One region of the Cellulosimicrobium sp. SL-1 genome, then DNA from elsewhere that is predicted to be linked to it. Evidence: riboswitches for the same ligand, from Rfam matches in the RefSeq annotation. Region 1 holds a riboswitch; each other region holds the start of a gene.
What was found. A riboswitch is a leader RNA that binds a small molecule or an ion and turns the genes downstream of it on or off. The one in region 1 is predicted to bind thiamine pyrophosphate.
Positions count from the first base shown of each region.

Region 2: another riboswitch for thiamine pyrophosphate. It lies ahead of GWJ10_RS14320 (TenA family protein); the one in region 1 lies ahead of thiO (glycine oxidase ThiO).
Region 3: another riboswitch for thiamine pyrophosphate. It lies ahead of thiD (bifunctional hydroxymethylpyrimidine kinase/phosphomethylpyrimidine kinase); the one in region 1 lies ahead of thiO (glycine oxidase ThiO).

Region 1 covers NZ_JAACJC010000001.1:152,857-162,180, forward strand. The annotation lists gene GWJ10_RS00735 (ThiF family adenylyltransferase) at 1-1,113, shown strand, start outside; gene GWJ10_RS00740 (thiazole synthase) at 1,209-2,051, opposite strand; gene thiS (sulfur carrier protein ThiS) at 2,061-2,294, opposite strand; gene thiO (glycine oxidase ThiO) at 2,300-3,574, opposite strand; TPP riboswitch at 3,564-3,666, opposite strand; gene thiE (thiamine phosphate synthase) at 3,711-4,424, shown strand; gene guaA (glutamine-hydrolyzing GMP synthase) at 4,467-6,080, shown strand; gene GWJ10_RS00765 (glycosyltransferase family 4 protein) at 6,085-7,245, opposite strand; gene GWJ10_RS20060 (hypothetical protein) at 7,453-8,259, shown strand; gene GWJ10_RS00775 (hypothetical protein) at 8,407-9,087, opposite strand; gene GWJ10_RS19960 (PspC domain-containing protein) at 9,087-9,324, opposite strand, start outside.
Region 2 covers NZ_JAACJC010000008.1:246,916-256,239, forward strand. The annotation lists gene GWJ10_RS14300 (NAD(P)/FAD-dependent oxidoreductase) at 1-389, shown strand, start outside; tRNA gene GWJ10_RS14305 (tRNA-Leu) at 542-618, shown strand; gene GWJ10_RS14310 (VOC family protein) at 661-1,056, opposite strand; gene GWJ10_RS14315 (VOC family protein) at 1,141-2,067, opposite strand; TPP riboswitch at 2,154-2,282, shown strand; gene GWJ10_RS14320 (TenA family protein) at 2,273-3,025, shown strand; gene GWJ10_RS20025 (helix-turn-helix transcriptional regulator) at 3,138-3,620, shown strand; gene GWJ10_RS14330 (DUF6882 domain-containing protein) at 3,689-4,678, shown strand; gene GWJ10_RS14335 (ATP-dependent Clp protease proteolytic subunit) at 4,722-5,327, opposite strand; gene GWJ10_RS14340 (ATP-dependent Clp protease proteolytic subunit) at 5,327-5,992, opposite strand; gene GWJ10_RS14345 (Ig-like domain-containing protein) at 6,084-9,324, opposite strand, start outside.
Region 3 covers NZ_JAACJC010000010.1:15,674-24,997, forward strand. The annotation lists gene GWJ10_RS15495 (FCD domain-containing protein) at 1-104, shown strand, start outside; gene GWJ10_RS15500 (quinone oxidoreductase) at 131-1,180, shown strand; gene GWJ10_RS15505 (hypothetical protein) at 1,177-1,458, shown strand; partial or broken gene GWJ10_RS19900 (DUF4862 family protein) at 1,495-2,395, shown strand; gene thiD (bifunctional hydroxymethylpyrimidine kinase/phosphomethylpyrimidine kinase) at 2,470-3,441, opposite strand; TPP riboswitch at 3,435-3,529, opposite strand; gene GWJ10_RS15525 (hypothetical protein) at 3,607-3,831, shown strand; gene GWJ10_RS15530 (SDR family oxidoreductase) at 3,904-4,788, opposite strand; gene pheT (phenylalanine--tRNA ligase subunit beta) at 4,785-7,406, opposite strand; gene pheS (phenylalanine--tRNA ligase subunit alpha) at 7,406-8,527, opposite strand; gene thpR (RNA 2',3'-cyclic phosphodiesterase) at 8,814-9,324, opposite strand, start outside.

The DNA of each region.
Region 1 (9,324 bases):
ACGATCGGCATCGTCGACGACGACGCCGTCGACACGTCCAACCTCCAGCGCCAGGTCATCCACGGCGGGTCGGACGTCGGACGTCGCAAGGTCGACTCCGCGCGCGAGAGCATCGCGGACGTCAACCCGCACGTCCAGGTCGTCGAGCACGCGCTGCGGCTCGACGCGGACAATGCGCTCGACGTGCTGCGCGGCTACGACGTCGTGCTCGACGGCGCCGACAACTTCCCGACCCGCTACCTCGTCTCCGACGCGGCCGAGGTCCTCGGCCTGCCCGTCGTCTGGGGCTCGATCTACCGCTTCCAGGGACAGGTCAGCGTCTTCTGGGCCGCGCCCCGGTTCGCCGTGCCCGACGACGCCCCGCACCCGGACGCCGCGGGTCCCGACCCCGCGGGGTCGGGGGAGCAGGGCCCGCGCGGGGTCACCTACCGCGACGTGTTCCCCGTCCCGCCGCCCCCGGGCGCGGCACCCGACTGCGCGACCGGCGGCGTGTTCGGCGCGATGTGCGGCACCGTCGGCTCCGTCATGGCGACCGAGGCGATCAAGCTCGTCACCGGCGCCGGCACCACGCTGCTGGGCCGCCTCGCCGTCTACGACGCCCTCGACCTCTCGTGGCGCCAGCTCATCGTGCGCGCCGACCCGACGCGCGAGCCCGTCACCGCGCTCCTGCCGGGCGACGACGCCTACGCCGCGTTCTGCGGGCTCCGGCCGGTGGCTCAGGCCGCGACGGTGTCCGGTGCCGGGGCGGGGCCGACCGGGGCGGCGGGGGCTGCGCCGCGGGACGTGTCCGCGCCCGACGCGGCCGCCCTGCTGCGGGCCGACGACGCCGCACCCTTCCTCCTCGACGTCCGCGAGGACTGGGAGGCGCAGGTGCGCCCGCTCCCCGGGGCGACGCTCGTCCCGAGCGGCGCGTTCCTCGGCGGCACGCAGGACCCCGGTGCCGCCGCGGCGCTCGCGGACCTGCCCGCCGACCGCCCGGTGCTCGTGGTGTGCGCGGTCGGCGGCCGGTCGGCCCGCGTCGCCGATGCCGCCCGCGCCGCGGGCCTCGACGCCCGCTCCGTCGTCGGCGGCGTCCAGGCCCTCCTCGACGCCCTGAAGACCCCCACCCTCTAGCCCCTGCACGTCGACCAGGTGGTCGTGGCGCGTCCTGGTCGACGGACGAGCCGGAATGGCCTGCTCGGCCCGCCGGGACGGCCTGGTGGACGGGGTCAGAGGGCCAGGTCCAGGCGGCCTTGCGGGGACGAGCTCGCCAGGGCGCCCTCGCGGCGGGGGATGCGCCCGGCGCCCGCGGCGAGCCGGCCCGACTCGACGGCGAGGCGCATCGCGCGGGCCATGCGGACCGGGTCGGCGGCGCGCGTGACGGCCGTCGCGAGGAGCACGCCGTCGCAGCCGAGCTCCATGGCGAGCGTGGCGTCGGACGCCGTGCCGATCCCCGCGTCGAGGATGACGGGCACCCGGGCCGCGGCGGCGATCGCCTCGATGTTGCGCGGGTTGAGGATGCCGAGCCCCGTGCCGATGGGTGCCCCGAGGGGCATGACGGCGGCGCAGCCGACGTCCTCCAGCCGGCGCGCGAGGATCGGGTCGTCGTTCGTGTAGGGCAGCACGACGAACCCGTCGCGCACGAGCTGGTCGGCCGCCTCGACGAGGCCGACCGGGTCGGGCAGGAGGGTCACGTCGTCGGCGATCACCTCGAGCTTGACCCACTCGGTGCCGCACGCCTCGCGCGCGAGGTGCGCGGTGAGGACGGCCTCCCGCACGGAGAAGCATCCGGCGGTGTTGGGCAGCGCGCGGATGCCGAGGCGGGCGAGCAGCGCCCAGATCCCCGCGTCGGGGCTCGCGTCCCCGCCGGCGCGGACGGCGACGCGTCGCATCGCGACGGTCGTCAGGGCGGTGCCCGACGCGACGAGCGCGTCCTCGAGCGTGAGCAGGTTCGCGGCCCCGCCGGTGCCCATGACGAGGCGCGACCCGATCGGGGTGCCGGCGACGACGAGCGGGTCGTCGGCGTCGGCCGGGCCGCTCGCGGTGGCGGGGGAGACGTCGGTCGTGGTCATGGGTCCTCCTCAGCCGCCCTGGACGGCGGTGACGATCTCGATGCGGTCCCCGGGCGCGACGACGGTCGTCGCCCAGGCGCCGCGCGGCACGACGGCGTCCCCGACGGCCACCGCGACGCCCTGCGGCGTGCCGTCGGCGACGTAGGCGGGGACGAGCGCGGCGACGAGCCGCTCCAGGTCGACGTCGCCGTCGAGCGGGTACGGCTCGCCGTTGACGAGCGCGGTGGGTGCGGGTGCGGTCACGGGTCTCACCTCGGTGTCGTGGCGGTGCGGGCGAAGCGGTCGGTCCGGGCGGTGGCGAGGGCGGTCGCGACGTCGTCCCTGGGCTCGGTCCCGCCCAGGCCGGAGAGCCCGCCGAGCCCGGCGACGACGGCGTCGGCCGTGAGCGGGGCGAGCAGGATGCCGTTGCGGCCGTGGCCCGTCGCGAGGTGCAGCCCCGGGACGTCCGTCGGCCCGACGAGCGGGAGGTTGTCCGGGGTCGCGGGACGCCCCCGCGGCGTCACCTCGACCAGCGCGGCCTCGTCGATCCCCGGCAGGAGGGCGCGCGCGTCCCGCAGGAGCGCGAAGACCCCGCCGGCGGTGGCGCGGCGGTCGTCCGGGTTCTCCTCGGTGGTCGCCCCGACGACGACCTCCCGGTGACCCGCGCGCGGCCCCGCCGGCTCGGCGTCGCGCGGCACGACGTACACCGGCCGGCCCTGCACGAGCCCGCGCACGACGTGCTCCAGCGCGAGGTCCGGGCCGGCGTCGAGCCGCAGCGTCTGACCCTTCACCGGGCGCGTGGGCACGACGACGCCCGGCACGTCCGCGAGGAGGGCGCCCGACTGCCAGCCCGCCGCGACGACGACCGCACCCGCGCGGTGGAGCCGGCCGGCGTCGTCGTGCACGCCGACCACGCGCCCGGCATCGAGCACGAGCCGGGTCGCGGACGCGCGGACGACGCGCGCCCCGGTGGCCGAGCCCGCACCCGCGGCGTCGCGCCCGCCGACCGCCGAGAGCAGCGCGGCGTGCGTCGCGCGCGGGTCGACCGCGTGGTCCGCGGGGGCCCACGCCGCCCCGGCGACGCGCGGGCCAAGGTACGGCTCGCGGCGGCGCGCGTCGGCGACGGTGAGCTCGTGCGACGCGAGACCGTGCGCGGCGTGCAGCGCGAGGACGCGGCGGAGCAGCGCGAGGTCGTCCGCGTCGTAGGCGAGGGTGAGCGTCCCGGCGGTCCGCAGCCCGACGTCCGCCCCCGTCGCCGCGCGCAGGTCCGCGGCGAACGCCGGCCACGCCGCGGCGGCCGCGAGGTGGAGCCGCAGGGCGGCCTCCTCCCCGAAGTCGGCCTCGGTCACCGGCGCCAGCATCCCCGCGGCGGCATGCGTCGCGCCCGCGCCCGGCGCCGGGTCGAGCACCGTGACGGTCAGGCTCGCGCGCGCCGCGCGCCACGCGACGGCGAGACCCACGATCCCGCCCCCCGCGACGACGATGTCACGCGCGCCGTCGGGCACGACGGAGCCACCCGCGGACGGGTGGACGGACAGGCTCATGTGCGCTCCCTTCGCTGGCATGACCCAGATCAGGTTCGACGGTCGGCGGCGACGCCCTCTCAGCCCCGTGCGGGGCTCCCGTGCTGTCGGCCACAGTACCTCCTGCCGTGGGCCAGCCGAGGTTAGGCTCCTGCGGGTGAGCTCCGAGACCTCCACCACCCCGGCCTCTCCCGCCCCGTCGGCGGCGGACGCCGCACGCGCCCGGCTCGCCGACGCGCGGCTCTACCTCTGCACGGACGCGCGCGAGGAGCGCGGCGACCTCGAGGACTTCCTGCGGGCGGCGCTCGCGGGCGGGGTGGACGTCGTGCAGCTCCGCGACAAGACGCTCGACGTCGCGCGGGAGCTCGAGCTCCAGGAGCTCGTCGCGCGCGTCGCGACGGAGCACGGCGCGCTGTGGGCCGTGAACGACCGGGCGGACGTGGCGTCGGTCACGGGCGCGCCGGTCGTGCACATGGGCCAGGGCGACCTGCCGGTCCCGGCCGTGCGGGCGCTGCTCGGCGCGGGGCCCGTGCTCGGCCGGTCCACGCACTCGGCCGCGCAGGCGGCCGCGGCGGAGGCCGACCCGGCGGTGGACTACTTCTGCGTGGGCCCGCTGTGGGCGACCCCGACGAAGCCGGGGCGGGCCGCCGTCGGCCTGGACCTGCTGCGCGACGTCGCGGCGACCCGGCCCGCGACGCCGTGGTTCGCGATCGGCGGGATCGACGCGGACCGGCTCGACGCGGTCCTCGACGCGGGCGCGACCCGGATCGTGGTGGTGCGCGCGATCACGGCGGCGAGCGACCCGGAGGCGGCCGCCCGCGCCCTGCGCGAGCGCGTCGCGGCGCGCGCCGAGGTGCGCACCGACGCCTGAGACGCGGGACGAGCCCCGCCGCACGGCGACTATCCTGGACGGGTGACGTCACCCGCCACCGCTCCCGACACCCCCACCACCGCCGAGGTGGCCTCGACCCCGCGGCCCGTGCTCGTCGTCGACTTCGGCGCCCAGTACGCGCAGCTCATCGCGCGCCGCGTGCGCGAGGCCAAGGTCTACTCCGAGATCGTGCCGCACACCTTCACGGTCGAGCAGATGCTCGCCAAGGACCCAGCCGCGATCATCCTCTCGGGCGGTCCCTCGTCCGTGTACGCCACGGGTGCCCCGTTCGTCGACCCGGCGCTGTTCGAGGCCGGCGTGCCCGTCATGGGCATCTGCTACGGCTTCCAGGCCATGGCGAAGGCCCTCGGCGGCGAGGTCGCCCAGACGGGCCTGCGCGAGTACGGCGGCACCGAGGTCGAGGTGTGCGCCGCGGGCGTGCTGCTCGACGGCACGCCGCAGAACCAGACCACGTGGATGAGCCACGGCGACGCCGTGCACCGCGCGCCCGAGGGCTTCGAGGTCCTCGCGACGTCGTCGGGCTCGCCGGTCGCCGCGTTCGAGGACCGCGAGCGTCGCCTCTACGGCGTGCAGTGGCACCCGGAGGTCAAGCACTCCGCGCACGGCCAGACGGTGCTGGAGCACTTCCTGTACGACGGCGCGGGCCTGGCCCCGGACTGGACGCCCGGCAACGTCATCGCGGACCAGGTCGCGGCGATCCGCGCCCAGGTCGGCGACGCGCGCGTCATCTGCGCCCTCTCGGGCGGCGTGGACTCCGCCGTCGCCGCGGCGCTCGTGCAGCGCGCGGTGGGCGACCAGCTCACGTGCGTGCACGTCGACCACGGGCTGATGCGCGCGGGCGAGGTCGAGCAGATCGAGCGCGACTTCGTCGCGGCGACGGGCGTCAACCTCGTGATCCGCGACGAGAAGGAGCGGTTCCTCACCGCGCTCGCCGGGCACAGCGACCCGGAGACCAAGCGCAAGATCATCGGTCGCGAGTTCATCCGCGTGTTCGAGGACGCGGCGCGCCAGATCGTCGAGGACGCGGGCGAGCACGGCGCCGAGGTGAAGTTCCTCGTGCAGGGCACGCTCTACCCGGACGTCGTCGAGTCCGGCGGCGGCGAGGGCGCGGCGAACATCAAGAGCCACCACAACGTGGGCGGCCTGCCCGACGACCTGCAGTTCTCGCTCGTCGAGCCGCTGCGCACCCTGTTCAAGGACGAGGTCCGCGCGGTCGGCCGCGAGCTCGGCGTGCCCGAGGAGATCGTCGCGCGGCAGCCGTTCCCGGGCCCCGGGCTGGGCATCCGCATCGTCGGCGAGGTCACGGCGGACCGCCTCGAGACGCTGCGCGCCGCCGACGCGATCGCGCGCGAGGAGCTCACGAAGGCCGGCCTCGACCAGGAGATCTGGCAGTGCCCGGTCGTGCTGCTCGCCGACGTCCGCTCGGTCGGCGTCCAGGGCGACGGCCGCACCTACGGCCACCCGATCGTGCTGCGCCCCGTCTCGTCCGAGGACGCGATGACGGCCGACTGGACGCGCCTGCCCTACGACGTGCTGTCCGTCATCTCGACGCGCATCACCAACGAGGTCTCCGAGGTCAACCGCGTCGTGCTCGACGTGACGAGCAAGCCCCCGGGCACCATCGAGTGGGAGTGACCCCCTAGCGGGACGGGCGGGCCCGACGATCCACGGCGATCGTCGCGGCCCGTTCGTATGCCCGCTCCACGTCGGCGAGCACGCGCGGCCAGCCCGCCGACGACGGCACGTCCCGGTTGTGGGCGACGATCCGGTCGAGCAGGCCGTCCTCGGTCGCGAGGCGTACGAGCGCGTCGGCGAGGCCCGCGTCGTCGTCGGCCACGAGCGCGTCGACGCCGTCGGTGAGGCGCTCCGCGACGCCCGACTGCGAGCGCGTGAGCACCGCCAGCCCGGCGGCCTGGCCCTCGAGCGCGGCGATGCCGAACGCCTCCTCGACGGCGGGCGCGGCGAACACGTCGGCGCGCGCGTAGAGCCGCTGGAGGCCTGTCGCGTCGAGGCGGCCGGGGAGCGACACGACCGACCCCAGCCCGTGCTCGGTGACGAAGCGCCGCGCGTCGGCCAGCTCGGGGCCGTCCCCGGCGAGCGTCACGTGCAGCGCCCCCTCGGGGAGGCGCGCGACGGCGTCGCGCACGACCTCGAGGAACGGCAGCACGCGCTTGCGGGGCGCGAACCGCGTCGCGGCCACGACGTGGACGGCCGAGCCCTCCATGCGGTCGGCGCGCTCGGTGCGCGGGACGCGCCACGCGTCGAGGTCGAGGCCGTTGTGCAGCACCACGACCTCGCCGTGGTCGCCGACGATGCGGCGCAGGGGAGCGGCGGTCAGCTCGCTCACGGCCGACCACAGCACGGGCAAGCGGGACCAGCGGACCACGCGGTCGAGCCCGGCGAACGCGCGCTCCGCGCCGCCCCAGACGCTGTGCACGGTGAGCACCGCGGGCAGCCCCGCGCGCACGACCGTCCGCAGCGACGCCTGGGTGGAGGGCGTCAGCACGCCCATGTGCAGGTGCACGACGTCGGGCGGTTCGGTCCGCAGGACCTGCGCCACGTGGTGCGGCGCGCGCGGGTGCACGGGGTAGCCGCCCGGGACGCGCGCGGCGAGCCGGTGCACCGTGACGTCACCGTCCCGCTCGGTCGACACGCCGTGCGCGCCGGGGCGCGCGGGCGTCGTGCAGACGACCGCGACGTCGTGACCGGCGGCCGCCTGCTGCTGCGCGAGCCGCGCGACCTGGGTCTCGATGCCGCCGAGCAGCGGCAGGTAGCAGTCGGTCAGGTGGGTGATGCGCACGGACCGCATCCTCCCATCCCGGCCCCGGCGGGCCGCGCGGTCGTCGCCGCGCCCGCCCTGAGGTGCGCGTTCGCCGCGCGGTGGGCGTCTCCCGTCGCTACCGTGGGCCCCGTATGGGTGGTTCGACCGTCCCGTGACCGGCCCGCACCCGCGGGCCGTCTCGCGCGGGCGGCTGCAGGTGGGTCCTGACGAAGGGGAGAACGCGCCATGTCGAGCACCGTCACCGTCACACCGACGAAGGGGGCACGGGGCATCGGCCTCGTGTCGATCGTCGCGGGCATCATCCTTCTCCTCGCGGGCATCGGCACATGGATCGTCGTGTCGAACCAGCTGTCCGCCGAGGAGATCACCGTCTCCGACGACGCGTCGTTCCTCGCGGGGCGCCACGTCAACGGGCCGCTCACCGCGTATGCGCAGGCCGAGGTCATCAACAAGCACGCGCTCGAGGCGAGCGACGGCAAGACCTACGCCGAGCTCGACCAGGACGACCCGACGCGCCAGACCGTCATGACCGCCTCGTTCCTGCGCGCGTCGCTGTTCACGTCCGTCGTCGCGTTCGGGGTGTGCGCGCTCGTCATCGGGCTGGGCATCCTGTTCATCCTCGTCGGCATCGCGCTGCGCCGGCTCGCGGGCGGGCCGAGCGTCGCCGTCGAGACCCCGGGCGGCTACTCGTCGTCGGGCGACCTGTCGGACGCCGGTCGGCACGCCGCGCCCGCGCACGCCACGCCGGGGCACGTCGAGCCGTCGCCTACGGCGCCTCCCGTGCGTCCCGAGCCGACCTCCCCGGGCCGCCCCTCCGCGCTCTCGACACCCGGCGCCGAGGCCCGCGCGGCCGCTCCCGGCACGACCGCGACGCCCGTCGAGCCGACCGGTGCCGCCGGGACGGGCACGCCGAGCGCTCCGGGCTCCTCGCCCGCGGCGTCGCCCGACACCCCCACGACGACGACCGGGCCGACCACGCCCGAGCACCGGGCCGACGGCCCGACGCGGCGGGGCGACGAGCCGACCCCCTGACCGTCCCGGCAGCCCGTCCGGGCGCCGAGGACCCGCTCCCACCGGGTCGCACCGGGGAGAGCGTGCGGGGCGGCGTCGCTCGGGCACACCGAGGGCCGTGGCACGACGTGCCACGGCCCTCGGCGTACCCGGAGGTCCCGGTGCGGCTCAGCCCCGGCGGCGTCGTGCCCCGGAGACGATCGACCCGACGACGAGCGTGACCCCCGCCGCGGCGAGCACGACGATCGTCGCGAGCCCCAGGTCGACCCGGGCACCGAGCGCGGCCGCGAGCACCACGACGGCGAAGGCGACGATGACGAAGCCCCACACGATCGTCGCGACGCGCGGGCCGCGGCGCGGGAGCGGGCCGGGGTCCGCGACCCCGCCCGCGCCGGGCCCTCCGCCCGCGCCGGGCGCCCCGCCCGTGGGCGACGGGGCGGCGCCCGACGTCGTCGGGGCCGCGCCGTAGAGCGGCGCACCGACGGACGGCGCACCGACGGACGGCGCACCGACGGACGGCGCCCCGACGGGTGGTGCCCCGGCCGGCGGGGCACCCACGGGCGGCGCGTCGGCGGACGGTCCGTCGACCGACAGCGGGTCGGCCGGCGGCATGGCGGGCAGCGGCGTCGTGGCCCCGGTGTCGGTGGACGGTGCCGCGGCCGGGAGCGGGGTCGTCGCGCGGGCGTCGGCCGCGGGCGTCACGGCGGGGAGCGGGACCGTCGCGTCCGTCCCGGACGCCTCCCGGCGTTCCTGCTGCTGAGCCGGCTCGGGGCCCTGCGCGGGGGCGGGGTCGAACAGCTCGTCCCCGAGCGGCCGCGTGTCGTCGTCGCGGCGGTTCTCGTCGTTCATCAGTCCTCCTCGATCGTGACCTGGCCGGCGCCGACCTCGACCTGCAGCACGAGCAGCGGGTCGTCGCCCGCCTGAACCTCGTCGTTGTCGAACGTCACCGGCTGCGTGCTGACCCCGCCGATCTCCTGACGGTCGCCGTCCACGTGCCAGCGCGCGTTGCCCGCGAGCACCTGGACCTCGGCGCGGACGGGGACGCCGTCCGGCACGACGACCGTCGCGTCGCCCGCGCCGAGCCGG
Region 2 (9,324 bases), on a different contig from region 1:
AGCCGCCGGTCGAGTACCGCCACAAGAGCGTCGGTACGGTCGCGTCGCTCGGCCTGTACAAGGGCGTCGCGGAGCTGTTCGGCGTGTTCAAGCTCCGCGGGACGCTCGCGTGGCTCATGCACCGCAGCTACCACGTCATGGCGATGCCGACGGGGAACCGCAAGATCCGCATCTTCATCGGCTGGATCGGCCAGTTCCTCATGGGCCGCGAGCTCGTGTCGCTCGGCTCGCTGCACGACCCGCGCGCGGAGTTCCGCGCCGCGTCCGTCCCGCCCAAGAAGGACGGCGACCCGGTCAAGCAGACCGCGCAGGGCTCGGCGGCCGCGGCGGAGTCCGGTGCGGGCACCGTCGACGCCGACGACCGGACGCCGGCGGCGAAGGCCTCCTGAGGCCGCGGCCGGGCCCCCGGCCCGGCCGTCGTGCCCGACGACGAGGGGCGAGCCGCGCGTGCGGCTCGCCCCTCGTCGCGTCCGGGTCCGAGCGGGCGGCCGTCGTGGCGACGGGCCCGGGGAGCCCCGCGCGCGCGGTAGATTCGGCCCGCGCCCCCATGGCCCAACTGGCAGAGGCGGCCGGCTTAAACCCGGCGTGTTCCGGGTTCGAGTCCCGGTGGGGGCACCATGCCGACGGGCGGTCGGCTCCGAGGCGCCAGGGCTCCCCGGGCTAGGACAGCCCCGTCGGCCCCTCCGGCTCGGCCGGGGGAGCGGCCTCCTGGCCGAGGATCACGACGGTGCCGTCCGGGTCCTGCACGCGCGCGACGCGCTCGCCCCACGGCTGGTCCGCGGGCGGCTCCAGGACGGGCACGCCCGCGGCCGCGAGGTGCTCGACGGCGCGGTCGCAGTCGTCGACGTACACCCACAGCACGACGCGAGTGTCCGCCGGAGGCGGGTCGCCCTGCCCGAGGCCGAGCGGCGACCCGCCCACGCGCACGCTCACGTAGACGGGTGGGCCGTCGTCGGGGAACGCGTACTCGACCGTCCCGCGCAGCAGGTCGCGGTAGAAGCCGAGGGACCGGTCGAGGTCGGCCACGGTGAGGACGGGGAAGAGGCTGCGGAACACGGTCGCTCCTCGGTGCGCTCGGCGGGTCCTCCCATCGTGCGCCTCGTGCCCCGGGCGCGCGCCCCGTGCCCGGGGCGCCGCGCCTCAGCGCGCGAGCAGCTCCTCGGTCGTGGTGCCGGGGACGGACAGCGTCACGCGCGTGCCCCACGGGTCGTGCACGACGACGGAGCGGCCGTCGTCCGCGTGCTCCAGCCCGCGGGCGCGGAGGCGCGCGACGAGCGCGTCGAGGTCCTCGCGGCCCGGCACCGTGACGGCGACGTCGCCGAGCCCGAGGCTCGCGGCGCGGGGCCCGGCACCCGCGCTGTTCCACACGTTCATCGCGACGTGGTGGTGGTACCCGCCGGCGGACGCGAAGAGCGCCCCGCTGTACCCGGTGAGCGTCGCCTCGAAGCCGACGGCGTCGACGTAGAAGGCGTGGGCGGTCGCGACGTCGCCCACCTGGAGGTGCACGTGGCCGACGCGGCCCGCGAGCGAGGGGCCGGCGTCGAACGTCTCCTGGTCGAGGTGCGTGCGCAGGTAGGCGTTCGGGTCGAGGAACGTCGTCGTCATGAGGATCTGGCCGTGCTCGCGCACCCAGGTCTCGCGGGGGCGGTCGGTGTAGAGCTCGACGCCGTTGCCCTCGGGGTCGGTGAAGTAGAACGCCTCGCTGACGAGGTGGTCGCTCGACCCGACGAACGTGCCGCGGCGGTCCTGCGCGGCGCGGTAGACGGTCGCGGCGAGGCTCGGGCCGTCGTCGAACAGGAAGGCCGTGTGGAACAGGCCGGCCTGGCGCGGGTCGACGGGCGGGAGCCCGGGCGTGTGCACGAGGCGCAGCATGGGTGTGCGGCCGCGGCCCAGCACACGGTGCACCTCCGCGCCGCGCGACCGCTCCTCGAGCGGGGCGAGGGCGAACGCGCCTGTGTAGTACGAGGTCATGAGCTCGAGGTCGCCCACGCGCAGCGTGACGGCGTCCATGCTCGTGGACGGGGACAGGAGGCGGTCGGTCGGCGCGCCCGGCGTGCTCGTGGTCATGTCTACTCCAACTTGTTGTCGCTACAACTATATTCCCACACCGTGGCGAGGGCTCCCGCACCGGCGCCGTCCTTGCTAGGGTCGGCGCGAACCACGCGGGGCGTCCCGCCCGGGCCACGGCCCGGGCCGAGGGACTGAGACGAGCGGTACGGCCGCCCGGACCCGTCGAACCTGATCTCGCTAGCACGAGCGGAGGAACGTGGGCATGACGACGCCTGCTGCCATCACCCTGAACCCTGTCCTCGCGCACGACCCGACCGCGCTCGTCCGGCAGGAGGAGACCGGCTTCACCGCCGACCTCGCCCGCCGGTACGCGGACCTCTTCGAGACGTTCTACGACCACCCCTTCCTGGCCGGGCTGCGCGACGGCTCCGTCGAGCCCGCCGCGGTCCGCCACTACGTGGGCCAGGACCACCAGTACCTCACGGCCTACCTGCGCTGCTACGGCCTCGGCATGGCCCTCGCGCCCGACCGGTCGTGGGCGGCCTACTTCCACGACAAGGCCGGCTTCCTCCTCGACGACGAGTCGCACGCGCACCACGCGATGTGCGACTTCCTCGGCGTGACGTACGAGGAGGCGCAGACGCACCGCCTCGCGCCGAGCGCGCAGGCCTACGTGGACCACATGACGGCGGCCGGCCGCGACTCGCTCGGCGTGCTGCTCGCCGCGCTGCTCCCGTGCCCGTGGACCTACATCTGGTCCGCGCGGCGCTTCTGGCTCGGCGAGCGCGAGACGACGCCCGGCGCCCTCGGCGACGACCACCCGCTCGCGGGCTGGTGGCAGTTCTACGCGGCCGAGCGCACCGAGGACGTCCTCACGGACCTGCGCGCACGCCTCGACGCGCTCGCCGCGGACGCGGGCGAGGCGGAGCGCGCGCGCATGGAGCGCGCGTTCGAGCTGAGCTGCCGCCACGAGATCCGCTTCTGGCAGATGGCCTGGTCGCTCGAGCGCTGGTGACCCGTCCGGCCGGGCGCGCGGCCGGCTCGCGTCGTGCGCCCGGCCTTACGCCAGCAGCAGATACCCACCCGGGTGCCTCGGCACCCGGGTGGGCCGCGGGTAGCGTGAACGCATGGACGCGACGAGCGCGGTGCCGGGCACGCTGCCGGACGTGGTGCCGGACGGGGCGACGCCGAGCCCCCGCTCCCGGGCGGGCGGGCGGGCGGAGCCCCTCCTGCGCCACGTCATCGGGGGGATCCTGCGGCGGGCGCGGCTCGCGCAGGGGCGCACGCTCGTCGACGTCGCGGCCGCCGCGCGCGTCTCCACCGCCTACCTGTCCGAGGTGGAGCGCGGGCGCAAGGAGGCGTCGTCCGAGGTCCTCGCCGCCGTGTGCGGCGCCCTCGGCCTGCGCCTCGTCGATCTCGTCGCCCGCACGGGCGAGGAGCTGCGGCCGCTCGCGCCCGTCCGCGTGCTGTCCTCCGCGCGAGAGCGCGGTGCCCTCTCCGCGCCACGGCACGTCGCCCCGGCGGGCGAGCCCGTGCGGGACCTCCCCGTCGCCGAGACGCTCCGACGTCCGACCGCGCGCGCCGGCGACGTCCTGCTCCTCGCGGCCTGAGCGACGGTCCCCGTCGCACCGCGTGTCGTGCGGGGGCCGGGCGCGGTGCGCGCCGCTACCGTCGGTCCATGACGGAGCCGCAGACCGCGCACGGCACGGCAGCCCAGGACGTCCCGGCCCTCCAGGACCTCGTCGACGACGCCGCGTTCCTCTCCCACGAGCACCAGCTCCACCTGACGGACCTCCACGGCGACGACGCCTGGGCCGCCGACCTGACCACCGGGGTCTTCACCTTCACCGCGCCCGACGGCGGGACCGCGACGTGCCGCCTTCAGTTCCTCGGCACGGCCGCGCCCGGGCCGGGCACGTGGATGTGGGCGTGGCAGAACGTCAACGGCTTCCCCGACGCCGTGCTCACCGCCGCCGAGAGCACGCGCCGGACCGGGCTGCGCGAGGCCGCCGAGCCGGAGCTCCCGCTGGCCGACGACCTCGCTCACCGGCTCGCGCTCGCGGCCAAGGCCGTGACCGGCTCGTCCGCCCACTACAGCGCCCCCGTCGGCGGCGGCACGCGGGCGTGGTTCCTTCTGGACGACGCCGACCTCGCCCTGCCCGCCCCGAGCGTGCCGCGCGTCGTGCGGACGCTGAGCGAGGGGCTGCTGTCCGTCACGGTCGTCGACCACCGGCGCGCCGTCGCGTCCTACGCGAGCGCGCGCGGCCTGCCGGCCGTCGCGGACGGGACCGGCGCCGTCGTGCTGGACGTGCCCGACGGCACCGTGACCGTGCGGTTCGACGAGCGCGGGCGGATCGCCGGCATCTCCGCGTCGTCCCGACGGACCGCCGCGCCCGAGGCCGCCGCGCCCCTGGCCGCCGAGCCCGAGGCCGCAGCGGCGGAGCCCGAGGCCGCGGCGTCGGAGCCCACGGCGTCGGAGCCGCCCACGGCAGACCCTGCCGCCTCGGAGCCGACGGCGCCCGCGCTCACCGTCTCGGAGCCACCGGCGGACGAGCCGGCCGCGCCCGAGCCTGCGCCCGCGGCGCCGGAATCGGCCGTGCCCGAGCCGTCGCCCGCGGAGACGACCCCCGAGCCGCGCCGCCGGTCGTGGTTCCGACGACGCGGCTGACGACGCGGCTGACGTGGCACGGGGTCGCCCCCGCGGTCGGGCGTCACGCCGCCGCGGCGAGCTTGCGCGAGGTGACGACGGCGTCCGCGACGCCGTACTCCACGGCCTGGCGCGCGGTGAGCACGAGGTCGCGGTCGGTGTCGGCGCGCAGGCGCTCGACGGTCTGGCCCGTGTGCCGCGCCAGCACCTCCTCCGTCTCGGACCGGATCCGGAGGATCTCCTCCGCCTGGATCGACAGGTCCGAGATCGTGCCCTCCCCGCCGCCCGACGGCTGGTGCAGCAGGACGCGCGAGTGCTCCAGCACGAACCGCTTGCCCGGCGTGCCCGCCGCGAGCAGGACGGCCGCGGCGGAGGCCGCCTGGCCCATGCAGATGGTCGAGACGTCGCAGCGGACGAACTGCATCGTGTCGTAGATCGCCATGAGCGCGGTCGCGGAGCCGCCCGGGGAGTTGATGTACAGCCCGATCTCCTGGTCCGGGGCGTCCGACTCCAGGTGCAGGAGCTGCGCCATGACGACGTTCGCGACGCCGTCGTCGATCTCCGTGCCGAGGAACACGATGCGCTCCGACAGCAGGCGGGAGAAGACGTCGAACGCGCGCTCGCCCAGCGGCGTGCGCTCGACCACGGTCGGGATCGTGTAGCTCGCCATCACAGACCCACCTTCCGGGCCGCGCGGGCGGGGCGGACGTCGTCGACGCTCTCGACGATCCGGTCGACCATCCCGTACTCGAGCGCCTGCTGCGCGGTGAACCAGCGGTCGCGGTCGGAGTCGTCGGCGATGGTCTCGACGGACTGCCCGGTGCTCTCCGCGAGGAGCCGGTGCATGAGCCCCTTGGTGTAGACGAGGTTCTCCGCCTGGATCGCGATGTCGACGGCGGTGCCCCCGATCCCGGCCGACGGCTGGTGCATCATGATCCGCGCGTGCGGCAGCGCGAACCGCTTGCCCGGCGTCCCCGCGCACAGGAGGAACTGGCCCATGCTCGCGGCGAAGCCCATCGCGACGGTCGACACGTCGTTGGGGATGAGCCGCATCGTGTCGTAGATCGCGAGGCCGGCGCTCACCGAGCCGCCGGGGGAGTTGACGTAGAGCGCGACGTCCGCGCGCGGGTCCTCCGCCGAGAGCAGGAGGAGCTGGGCGCACAGGCGGTTCGCGACGGCGTCGTCCACGGCCGTGCCGAGGACGACGATGCGCTGGTGGAGCAGGCGCGTCGTGAGCTGGTCGTCGAACGAGGAGGCCGCCGAGGCGGCAGCCTCTGCGCGCGGGGTCCGGTGGTGGTCGCCGACGGCGGGTCGGCCGGTCAGGTGCGTGGTCATGCGACCACCCTGCGCCCGCAGTGGCCCCGTGAGGAGGCCGATCTGCCGTCGGCTCATTCGCCGACGGCAGATCGGCCGTCTCAGGACCGCGTCACAGGATGGGCCAGGGCTTCGGTTCGACGGTCACGCCGTTCCCCGGCGAGATGCTCACCGTCACCGTCGCGGTGCGCTGCGTGCCGTACGGGTTGCCGAGGATGCACCCGAGGTCGACGTAGCTGCCGGCCGCGAGGTACTCGGTCCAGGAGTAGCCCCCGACCTGGTTGCCGTCGTAGTAGCACCGGAAGGTGTAGGTGCCGGACGGGAAGGTCGAGTTCGCGTTGACCCGGAACACCGTGCACATGCTGCCGGTGCAGTTGCCGAAGCCGGGCTGCGTGTTGCGCTGCGGACCGCGCGTCACCCAGACGGTCGGCGGGACCGGCCGCGGGTCGGTGCGGATCGTCTGGCCCGAGCTCCATGGGCCGCACCCGGCGGCGTTGCACGCCTGGGCGATGAGCGTGTAGGTCTGGTCGTAGTCGCCACCGACGTCCACGCTCTGGCCGGAGCCCGACCTGTTCTGGCTGCCGGAGAGCTGCCAGTTGTACCGGGTGACCCCGCTCCCGCCGTTGGACGACGGTGCCGTCACCGTGAACGTGCCGCTCGTGGCGCCGGTCTTGTTGGGGCTGACGCCCGGCGCGCTGGGCTTGCCGTACGCGCTGATCTGCCCCGACGCCGGGCTCGACGTGGACGTGCCGCCCTTGTTCGTCGCGGTGACGGTGAACGTGTAGTTCCCGGCGGGGAGGCCCGTGAAGTCGACGGACGTGCCGGCGACGTCCCTCTTCGCGCCCCCGGGCGACGCGGTGACGGTGTACCCCGTGATCGGGCTGCCGTTCGCGTCGGCGGCGCCCCAGGACACGCGGGGGATGCCGCTGTCCTGCCCGCCGCCGCCCACGTTCTGCACGCTCGGCCGGGGCGGAGCCTCGGGGCGCCCGTAGGGGACCACGGCCGCGGACGCCGCGCTCTCCGCCGTCCGGCCCGCCTTGTTCTCGGCCGTCACCGTGAACGTGTACGACGACTCGTTGTCGAGGCCCGTCGCCTTGTGGCTCGTCGCCGTGAGGGAGAGCGCGGCGCCGTCGCGGGCGCCGTTCTTGTACCGCTGCAGGGTGTAGCCCTTGATCGCGTCGCCGTTCTCGAACGGCGGCTTCCACGACACGTCGATCGAGCCGCCGTTGAGCGGCGAGTCCGCGGCGCGGACCGCGCTCGGCGTCTCCGGGACGTCCGGCAGGCCCGCCGGGACCATCTCGCCCGAGTACTCGCCCCAGTCCGAGGGGTCGGGGGCAAGGTTGTTCGCCCGGACCCGGACGCTGTACGCGGTGCCGTTCTCGAGCCCGTTCCACACGTACTGGGTGCCCGAGAGCGCCGTGACCTGGACGGCGCCGCCCTTCGGCGCCGGGGAGATCTCGAGGTCGACCGTCTCGATCGGCGAGCGGTCGGTGTAGGTCTTGTTGGTCCAGGTGACGGTGAGGGACTTGTCGCCGAACTCGAGGCGGGGTGCGGCGGGCGGGTCGGGCTTCTCGTCGGGTCGGGCGACGGCGGAGGCCGGGGAGGCGGGGCCGTCGCCGACGGCGTTGGTCGCGTAGACGGTGAAGGTGTACTCGACGTTGTTGGTCAGCCCGTCGAGGGTGCACGTGGTGGTGCCGCACTCCTTGGTGTAGCCGTTCTGGGAGCGCACGGTGTAGCCGGTGATGTCGGCGCCGTTGTTGTTCGGGGGGTCCCAGGTGAGCACGACGGTCTTGGAGCGGACCTCGACGACCTGCGGGGTCGCGGGCGCCTCGGGCTTGCCCAGGACCTTGAGCTGGACGCGGCCCTCGACCATGCGGTCGGGGTCCTTCGTCGCGTCCTGGATCCGGTAGACGACCACCATGACGCCCACGAACGAGTCGGCGGGCGTCACGACGACGTCGCCCCCGCTGTACGACACGTCGCCGCTGCCCGTCTCGACGCTCGCCGCCACGATCTCGAGCGGCGTGTCGGGGAAGGGGTTGGAGTCGTTGGCCAGGACGGGCACGGTGGTGGCCTTGCCCTGGTGCGCGTCGTCGACGGTGTCGGGGTTGGCGCGCGCCAGGGGCCGGGTGGAGGCCACGACGGTCAGGGTCGCGGTGCCCTCGACCGGGGGGTGCTCGCCGTCGGTGACGGTGATCGGGACCTGCACGACCGAGCCCTTGGGCACGTCCGGGGTCGCCTGGGCGCGCAGCGTGGTGCCCTCGACGGACACGGTCACGCCCTGGGCCTGGCCGGTGGCCTTGAAGGTCAGGGGGTCGCCGTCGGGGTCGGTCGCGAAGCGCGCGAGGTCGATCGAGGCCTCCTCGCCCGCCGCGACGTCGAGCGTCGGGGTCGACAGCTCCGGCGGCAGGTTCTCCGGCGGCACGACGCTGATCGGCAGCGTGAGCAGCGCGGTGTGGCCGTCGGGGTCGTCGGGACCGGAGCCGTCGGTGACCTCGAAGGTCACGGCGGCGGGGCCGACGTAGTCCGCCGCGGACGTGTAGGTGATCTCCGTGGTCGAGAGGACCTCTCGCGTGCCCTCGAGCGCGGTGACCTTCTCCTCCGTGGTGAGCCGGGGAGTCTTGCCCTCGACCACCAGGACGTAGTCCGTGATGTCGATGGGCAGCGGCTCGCCGCTCACGACCTCCAGGGGCGTGATGCCGGGGCGGAGGGTCGGGGCCTGGTCGGTGAGGCCGGGGACCTTGACGAAGGCCTTGGCGGTCAGGCCGTCGATGTCGGTCGCGGTGTAGGTGATGACCTGGCGGCCCTCGGTGAGGGTGACGGTGAGCTCGCCGTCGGGGGTGACGCTCGCGGTGCTCGCGTCGGTGGTGACGGTGAGCTCGCTCGCGGCGCCGTCGGGGTCCTCGTCGTTGTCCAGGACGGGGACGGTGACCTCGGTCTTGCCCAGGATGTCCTCCACGGGCACGGTGTCGTCGCGCGCGACCGGGGGCAGCAGGGGCGCGTTGGCCGAGACGTTCACGGTGACCGCGCCGGTCGCGCGGGCGCCGTAGGTGTCCTGGATCTGGTAGTAGAACGTGTACGAGCCGTCCTGGTCGGGCGAGGTCAGCACGATGCGGTCGGCCACGACCTCGGCGTCCAGGTCGTGGGTGTCCTCGATCCCGCCCGGGACCAGGCCGACCTGGTCGCCGTCGGGGTCGGTGTCGTTGGCCAGCGCCGCGACCGAGACCGTGCGCCCCGGGCGCACCGTCACCTCGTCGTCCACCGCGACCGGCGACTGGTTGGTGTCCGCGGGACGGGCGATGCCGACGTTGACCGTGCCCGTGGCGGTGGCGCCGCGCGCGTCGAGCACGGAG
Region 3 (9,324 bases), on a different contig from region 1:
TCCTGGACGCCGTCCGCGACCGGGACACCGGCCGCGCCGCGGCGGCGGCGCGCGAGCACCTCGCGGCCGTGCACGCGAAGGTCGCCGACCGAGGGCGACCGTGACCGCCGCGCGACCCTAGGCTGAGGTCATGCACGCGATCGTGGCCCGCGCGGCGGGCGGTCCCGAGGTCCTCGAGTACACCGAGCTGCCCGACCCGTCGCCGGGCCCGGGGCAGCTTCTCGTCCGCTCCGCGGTGGCGGGCGTGAACTTCATCGACACGTACAAGCGCTCCGGCGTGTACGCGATGGACTACCCGCACGTCGTCGGGAGCGAGGGGGCGGGGGTCGTCGCCGAGGTGGGCGAGGGGGTCGAGGGGTTCGCCGTCGGGGACCGCGTCGTGTGGACCGAGGCGCCGGGGTCGTACGCGGAGCTCGTCGCGGTGGACGCCGGGCAGGCGCTGCACGTGCCCGACGCCGTCGCGCTCGAGGACGCGACCGCCGTCGCGCTCCAGGGGCTCACGGCGCACTACCTGTGCACGTCGTCGTACCCCGTCCGCCCGGGCGACCGCGTGCTCGTGCACGCGGGCGCGGGCGGCGTCGGGCTGCTCCTGACGCAGATGCTCGTGGCGCGGGGCGCGCACGTGATCTCCACGGTCTCGACCCCCGAGAAGGCGGAGCTGTCCCGCGGCGCGGGCGCCGAGCACGCGATCCAGTACACGGCGTTCGCCGACCTCACCGCCGAGCTGCCCGAGGTCGTGCGGGGGCTCACGGGCGGCGAGGGCGTCGCGGCGGTGTACGACTCGGTCGGCAAGGACACGTTCGACGCGTCGCTCGCGTCGCTGCGCCGCCGCGGCACGCTCGTCCTCTACGGCGGCTCGTCGGGGCAGGTCCCCCCGTTCGAACCGCAGCGCCTCAACGCGGGCGGCTCGCTGTTCCTCACGCGGCCCAAGCTCGCCGACCACACGGCGACGCGCGCCGAGCTCGTCGAGCGCGCGACCGAGGTGCTCGGCGCCGTCGCGGGCGGCACGCTGCACGTGCGCGTCGGCGCGACGTTCCCGCTCGCCGACGCCGCCGACGCCCACCGCGCGCTCGAGGGACGGGCGACCACCGGCAAGGTGCTGCTCCGGCCCGCCGGGGCGGACGACGCTCCCGCCACCACGACCGGCACGACGACCGGCACGACGACCGGCACCGCGTGAGCTGGGACTGGGTGCCGCCGCGTCCCGGCGAGGAGGACGGCTCCGACGGCGGCCCCTCCCCCGCGCTGCGCCGCACCGTGACCGTGCTCGCCGTGCTGCTCACCGCGGTGTTCGTCGTCTACTACGTGACCGTGGCGGTGCGCCAGCAGGCGGACGCGTGCGTCGCCGACCGGCCCGCGGGCGTCGCGGTGCAGGACGTCGAGGCACGGTGGCGCTGGGTCCCGCCGGGCTACGCGTGCGAGTACGCCACCGCCGACCAGGACGTCGCCCGCGCCTGACGCGTGAGGCACCCCCACCACGACCGACGAGGACCGATGACCGACCTGCACGACCGCCCCCTGACCCTGCTCGGTGCCTACGCCCTCGCGGGCGTCCCCGACCCGGGCGGCTGGTACGCCGCCCTCGACGAGGACGGCCTCGGCGGCCTCGAGCACCCCGTCGACCCGGACGACCCGGGCGCGCTCGCGACGACCGCGGCCGCGCTGCCGGCGCACTGGGCGCTGCTGCCGACGACGGTCGCCGCGACGGCCCGCCGCGCCGGGGCCGACCGCTCCTACGGCCTCGCGTCCGACGACGAGGAGGGTCGGCGCGAGGCGGTCGACGGCGTCGCACGCGTCCTCGCGGCCGTGACCCGGCTCGCCGAGGCGGAGGGTCGACAGCGCGTCGTCGCGGTCGAGCTCCAGTCCGCGCCCGGTCCGGGCCGCGGAGAAGGGCTTCCTCGCGCTCGACGACGAGATCGCCGCCGTCGCGCGCGCGGCCCGGGACACCGGCCACCCCCTGCACGTCGGGCTCAACTGGGGCCGGTCCGCCATCGAGGGGCGCAGCGCCGCGACGCCCGTCGAGCACGCGCGGGCGGCCGCGGGCGCGGGCCTCCTCGCGAGCGCGATGCTCTCCGGTGCCGCGGGCCGGGCCGGCCGGTGGGGCGCGCCGTGGGCGGACGCGCACGTGCCGCCCCACGGCCCGGACCCCGCGCTCCCCGGCCCGGACGAGTCGATGCTCGGCCCGGCCGAGGTGCGCGAGTTCCTCGCCGCGGCCGGCCCCGTCCCGCTCGTCGGCGCCAAGGTGACCACGCGGCCCGCGGACGCCCCGCCCGCGCAGCGCCTCGCCGTCGCGCGCGCGACGCTCGCCGTGCTCCGCGACGCGCTGGCCGACCTCGACACCGACCGCGGAGCCGACCGCAGGGCCGCCCACGCACCGAGCCGCCCCACGGCCTGAGCGCGTCCCGCGGGGCCGGGCGCAGGCACGTCACGGCAGCCCGGGCTCGCCCGGTCGGCCCGGTCGGCCTGGGCTCAGCCCGGCCGCACGGGCGCCGAGCGGTGCAGGTGGTCCACGGGCCCCCGGCCCGTCCCCACCCGCAGCGCGGCGCCGGCACGCAGCGCGCCCGTGAGCCACTCCTTCGCCTCGCGCGCGGCCTCCTCCCAGCTCGCGCGCTGCGGCCGCAGCGCTGCGAGCGCCGCCGAGAGCGAGCACCCCGTGCCGTGGGTGTGGGGCGTGTCGACGCGCTCGGCGTCGAACGTCGTGACGGTGGCCGCCCCCGGCGCGCGGCCCGTCGTCGGCCCGGGCGCGGGGACGACGAGCGCGTCGGGCGACGTGCGTCCGGTGAGGTGACCGCCCTTGAGCAGCACGACGGCGTCGCTCGCGGTCGCGTACGCCGTCGCCTGGCGCAGGGCGTCGTCCCACGTCGTCGCGGGCTCCTGCCCGCCGAGGACGGCGAGCTCGGGCAGGTTCGGCGTGACGACGTCGGCGCGCGCGGCGAGGTCGCGCACGGCCTGCTCGGCGCCCGCGTCGAGGAGACGGTGGCCGGACGTGGCGACCATCACCGGGTCCAGGACCACCCAGGGCCGCGGACCGCCCGCGGCGGCGCGCGCCGCGGCGAGGTCGTCGAGCCACTCCCCGACGGCACGGGCGTTCGCCTCGTCTGCGACCATGCCGATCTTCACGGCGTCGACCTCGACGTCGTCGGACACGGCGTCGAGCTGCGCGCGCAGGAACGCCGGCCCGGGGACGTGCACCGACCGCACGCCGTGGGTGTTCTGCGCGACGAGCGCCGTGGTGACGGCCATGCCGTAGGCGCCGTGCGCGCAGAACGCCTTGAGGTCGGCCTGGATCCCGGCACCGCCGGTCGGGTCGGTCCCCGCGACGGAGAGGACGCGGGGGCGGGACGGGGCCCGGTCAGGCCGACGGCCCGGGTCGGGTCGGTGATCACGGTCCGCGGGGGCGGGGACCGGGTCGGAGGTGTGCCGAGGCAGGGCGAGCTTCATCGCGCGGACATCCCTTCGCTGGTACGAGCCAGATCAGGTTCGACGGGTCTCATCTCAGCCCCGGTGCGGGGCACCCCGTGTCGCGGGCCATGCTACGCGGCGACCCGTGCGCTTTTCACCCGCCCCGACGCGTGAGACGACGCGCGTGCGCGCGTCTTTCCGGGTATGACGCAGCACGTCGCCCCCGCGACCCGCCCCTTCCTGCCGGACGCGCCCGTCCCGGTCCAGGTGCCCGCCCTCTGCACGACGTTCGACCGCGACGGCCGGCGGGTCGTGCTCACGGGCGTCGTCACGCACGACGCAGGCGGGCTCGTGGCGTTCGAGTACGAGCACCCCGAGCGGGGCCTGTGGCACGTGTGGGTCGACCGGGACACGTGCGTCCCGCTGTGACCCGGTGCCCGGACGCACGGACGCCGCCCGACCGGGGGGTCGGGCGGCGTCGGCCGTGCGGGGTGCGTGCGCTCAGCGGGCGGGGAGCTCTCCCGGCATCGGGTCGTCGGCGCCCCAGCGCGTGACGCGCAGCCGACGGCCGTCCGGCCCGGGCAGCGCGACGCCCGCGCGGGCGGCCTCCTGGGCGGCCGCGCGGAGCGACCCGGGCGAGTCGTGCGTCACGCGCACGAACGACCCCGAGAACGCGTCGAGCTCGCCGCGGGCGATCGCGACGACCATCTCGACCGTGCGCTCGACGGGCGTCCACTCCGTGCGGCCCTCGTGCATGACCATGGACGCCGTCATGTCGGTCTGCACGACGCCCGGCGACACCTCGAAGGTCCGCAACCCGAGCGCGTGGCCCGAGCGGTGGACGTTCGCCCCGAGGCGCAGCAGCGCCGTCTTGCTCGCGTTGTACGCGCTCGCGCCCTCCATGTCGTGAGAGCCCGCGCCGCTGTTGAGGTCGACGACGCGGCCGCCGCCGCGCGCGAGCATCCCGGGCACGACCGCGCGCGCGAGCAGGAACGGCCCGCGCACGTTGGTCTCCAGGACGGCCCACCACTCGTCGGGGTCCGCCTCCCAGAGCGGCACCTCGGCGTCGACCCGGCCCGCGTTGTTGACGAGCAGGTCCACGCTCCCGAGCGCGGCCTCGGCCTCGCGGACGGCCGCGGCCACCGCCGCCGCGTCGGTCACGTCCGCCGTGACGACGACGGCCCGGCCCGCGCCGTCGAGCGCGGCGATCTCGTCGGCCACCCCGGCGAGCCGGCCCGCGTCGCGCGCGAGGAGCGCGACGTCGAGACCGGCCGCGGCGAGCCCGACGGCGACCGCGCGGCCGATGCCGCGCGACGCCCCGGTGACGAGCGCGGTGCGCGCGGGCACCACGTCCGGCGTCGTGCCCTCCCCCGGTGCGTCGCTCATGCGCGCAGCTCCGCCCCGACGCGCTCGCGCGCGGCGGCCACGGCGCCCTCCCGGACCCGCGCGACGTCGTCGGCGGTGAGGGTGCGGTCCGCGGCGCGCAGCCGCAGCGAGAACGCGAGCGACTTGCGCCCGGCGCCCACCTGCTCGCCCGTGAAGACGTCGAACAGCACGACCTCCTCCGCGAGCTCGCCGGCGCCCTCGACGACCGCGGCGCGCAGCGCCTCGGCCGGCACGTCGGCGGCGACGACGAACGCGAGGTCCTCCTTCGCCGCCGGGAACCCGGAGACCGGCGTCGCCTGGACGGGCTCGTCGGACGCACCTGCGACGAGCGCCGACAGGTCGAGCTCGAACGCCACGGAGCGGGCGGGCAGGCCGACGTTCTCGAGCACCTTGGGGTGCAGCTCGCCCGCGTGCCCGACGACCGTCCCGTCGGCGAGCTCGAGGCGCGCGCAGCGGCCGGGGTGGAACGGGGCCCGCGCGGTGTCGGCGACCACGCGCACGGCGTCGTCCCCCCGCAGGCCGGCGCGGTCCGCGACCAGGCGCGCCGCGTCGAGCGCGTCCGTCCAGTCCGCCGGCCGGCCGGGGCCCCACCAGCCCGCCCGCTCGCGACGACCGACCAGGACGCCCGCGACGTGGCGCGGCTGCGCCGGGAGCGCGGCCTCGATCGCGGCGAGGTCGTCGTCGGAGGGACGCACCCCGCCGGGCAGCGACGGCGCGGCCGGGGCGCCCGGGCGCGGGTGCGTCACGAGCCCGACCTCGAACACGGCGACGTCCCCGAGCCCGCGGCCCACGTTGCGGCGCGTGGTCTCCAGGAGCGTGCTCAGCACGTCCGTGCGCATCAGGGGACGGTCGTCGGCCAGCGGGTTGAGCAGGCGCAGCGCCCGGCGGCGCTCGTCGTCCGCGGGGATCCGCAGCGCGTCGAGCTCGCCCTCGCCGACGAACGGGTAGCTCAGCGTCTCGACGAACCCGTGCTCGGCGAGCGCGCGGGCGACCGCCCGGCGCACGCGCTGCTCGCGCGTGAGCCCGCGGCCGCCGGGAGCGGCGGGGAGCACCGACGGGATCTCGTCGTACCCGACGAGGCGCGCGACCTCCTCGACCAGCTCGGCCGGCTCGGTGAGGTCGGGGCGCCACGACGGCGGGGTCACGACGACGACGCCCGTCGCGGCGGCGTCGTCCGCGGCGACCGTGCACCCGATCGCCCCGAGCGTCCCGACGACCTGCTCGAGCGTGTACGGCACGCCGACGAGGCGCTCGGCCTCGCCGACGGGCAGGCGGATCGGGGCGGGCGCGGTCACGCGGTCGAGGTCGCTGACGGCCGGGTCCGCGATCCCGCCGCCCAGCTCGACGAGCAGGTCGACGACGCGCTGCGCCGCGACCGCGGGCAGCTGCGGGTCCACGCCGCGCTCGAACCGCTTCGCGGCCTCGCTCGACAGCTTGTGGCGGCGCGACGTGCGCGCGACCGTCACGGGATCGAAGTGGGCGGCCTCGACGAGCACCGCCGTCGTCTCCGGCCCGACCTCCGACGAGGCACCGCCCATGACGCCGGCGAGACCCAGGACGCGCGCGCCGCGCGCACCGTCGGGGCTGTCGGTGATGAGCAGGTCCTCCGGGTCGAGCGCGCGGTCCACGTCGTCGAGCGTCGTGAGCCGCTCGCCCGGGGCGGCGCGCCGCACCACGACGGGAGCCGCGACCTTCTCGAGGTCGTACGCGTGCAGGGGCTGCCCGAGGTCGAGCATGACGTAGTTCGTCACGTCGACCGCGAGCGAGATGGGCCGCATGCCCGACGCCGTGAGGCGGCGCTGCAGCCACGCGGGCGTCTGCGCCGCGGGGTCGAGCCCGCGCACGACGCGCGTGACGAAGCGGTCGCACCCGACGACGCCGTGGACCGGCGCCGCGTCGTCGACCTCGACGGGGAAACCGTCGGGCGTCGCCGCGGGCGGGGGCGTGGGCAGGGAGCCGGGCAGGCCCGGGTCCGTGAAGCGCGCGCCCGTCGAGTGCGAGAACTCGCGCGCGACGCCGCGGTAGGAGAACGCGTACCCGCGGTCGGGCGTCACGTTGATCTCGAGCACCTCGTCGCCGAGCCCGAGCAGCGCGACCGCGTCCTGCCCCGGGGTGAGGTCCTCGGCCGCGTACCCGAGCCGCGGCAGCACGATGATGCCGTCGTGGTCCTCGCCGAGGCCGAGCTCGCGCTGCGAGCAGATCATGCCGTCGGACACGTGCCCGTACGTCTTGCGGCTCGCGATGGGGAACGGACCGGGCAGGACGGAGCCCGGCAGCGCGACCACGACGAGGTCGCCCGGCGCGAAGTTGTGCGCGCCGCACACGATGCCGCGCGCACCGCCCGCCGGCATGTCTGCCGGCTCGACGCCCTTGATCTCGGCGGCGTTGTGCTCCGGCCCGACGTCGACCAGGCACCAGTTGATCGTCTTGCCGTTCTTCTGCGGCTCGGGCGTCATCTCGAGGACGCGCCCGACGACGAGGGGACCCGTCACGGCCGCGCCGTGGATCGCCTCCTCCTCCAGGCCGACGCGGACGAGGTCGGCGGCGAGCCGCTCGGCGGTGAGCCCCGCGGGCAGCTCGACGTGGTCGCCCAGCCAGTCGATGGCGACGTACGGCATCAGATCTCCGTTCCGAACTGGGCGGAGAAGCGCACGTCGCCCTCCACCATGTCGTGCATGTCCGCGATCCCGTGGCGCAGCATGAGCGTGCGCTCGATGCCCATGCCGAACGCGAAGCCCGAGTACTCGTCGGGGTCGACCCCGACGGACCGCAGCACGTTCGGGTTGACCATGCCGCAGCCGCCCCACTCGATCCAGCCCGGCCCGCCCTTCTTCTGGGGGAACCACAGGTCCATCTCGGCGCTCGGCTCGGTGAACGGGAAGTACGCGGGCCGCAGGCGCGTGCGCGCGTCCGGGCCGAACATCGCGCGCGCGAACGCGTCGAGCGTGCCGAGCAGGTGCGCCATGGTCAGGCCCTTGTCGATCGCCAGGCCTTCGACCTGGTGGAAGACGGGCGTGTGCGTCGCGTCGAGCGCGTCCGTGCGGAACGTCTTGCCCGGGCACGCCACGTACAGCGGCACGCCGCGCTCGAGCAGCGAGCGGGCCTGGACCGGCGACGTGTGGGTGCGCAGCACGAGGTTCGACGGCTCCGCGCCGTCCTCGCCGTCGGGGCCGGCGACGTAGAACGTGTCCTGCATCTGGCGCGCGGGGTGGTCCACGCCGAAGTTCAGGGCGTCGAAGTTGAACCACTCCGCCTCGACCTCGGGGCCCTCCGCGATCTCCCAGCCCATACCGACGAAGAAGTCCGCGACGCGCTCCTGCAGCGTCTCGAGCGGGTGCCGCGCGCCCGCGGGGACGCGGTCCACGGGCAGCGTGACGTCCACGGCCTCCTCGACGAGGACGCGCTCGTCGCGCTCGGCCTCGAGCTCGGCCTGGCGCGCGGCGAGGGCCTGGTTGAGCCGGCCGCGCAGCGGGCCGAGGAGCTTGCCCGCGGTCTTCTTGTCCGCGGGGGCGAGCGAACCGATCTGGCGGTTCGCGAGCGCGAGCGGGCTGCGGTCGCCCGCGTGCTCGGTGCGCACGCGCTTGAGCGCGTCGAGGTCGCCGGCCGCGGCGACGGCGGCGAGCGCGGCGTCGAGCGCGCGCTGCAGCGCGTCGGCGTCGAGCGGGGAGGGTCCGGTGGTGGTGTCCGGTCCGCCGTCGCCCGCGTGGGGGGTGACGACGTCGGCGTCAGGGCTGGACATGCGTGCCTTCCTGGCGAGGGCGGGACTGCGGGGAGCGGACGACGGCCGGCGTCGACCCGCGGCACGCGCCGCTCGGGGCGGGGCGTGCGGGGCGCGCACGTGCGCGCGTCGCCGTCATTCTAGGGCGCCCGTCCGGGCCAGGACCCGTCCCGCCACGAGGCGGGCGGGGAGCACGCGTCAGTCGCGCGGGCCCGTGACGGGCCCGGGAAATCGACGACCACCGCGCAGGCTCATGCGGCCCATCCTCGCACAGGCGTCTCCGGGCGCGGCCGGAGGGTGGTCCCGCTCAGCGCGCGGCGGGCCCGAGCGGCAGGGTCCGCAGCGTCCGGTGCACCGGGTGCCCCGAGGCGTCGCCGAGGTCGGACTCGACGAGGTGCAGCGCGTCGGTCGTCCACCCCGGGCCGGCGTACACGGCGAGGGCCGCGGCGGGCGCGGCGAGCGGGTCGCCCGCGGTGCGGTCGGGACGGGTCGCGCCGCGACCGCGCGCCCGGCGGTTCGCCTGGCGCGCCCCGGCCGCGGCCCGCGCGACGGTGAGGTGCGCGCGCTGCCGGGGACGGCGGTCCACCCGCACGCCCGCGTCGCCCGCCGCCTCGGCGACCGCGGCGCTCAGCGCCCGCAGGGCGTCGGCACCGTCCCCGCCGACGCCCACCCACAGGACGCGGCGGTCGAACACGCCGGCGCCCCGGAGCCGGAGGTCGAGCGGTGCGGCGTCGTGCGCGACCGGCTCGAGCGCCGCCGCGAGGTCGGGGACGGCCCCCTCGGGCACGTCGCCGAAGAACGACACCGTGAGGTGCCAC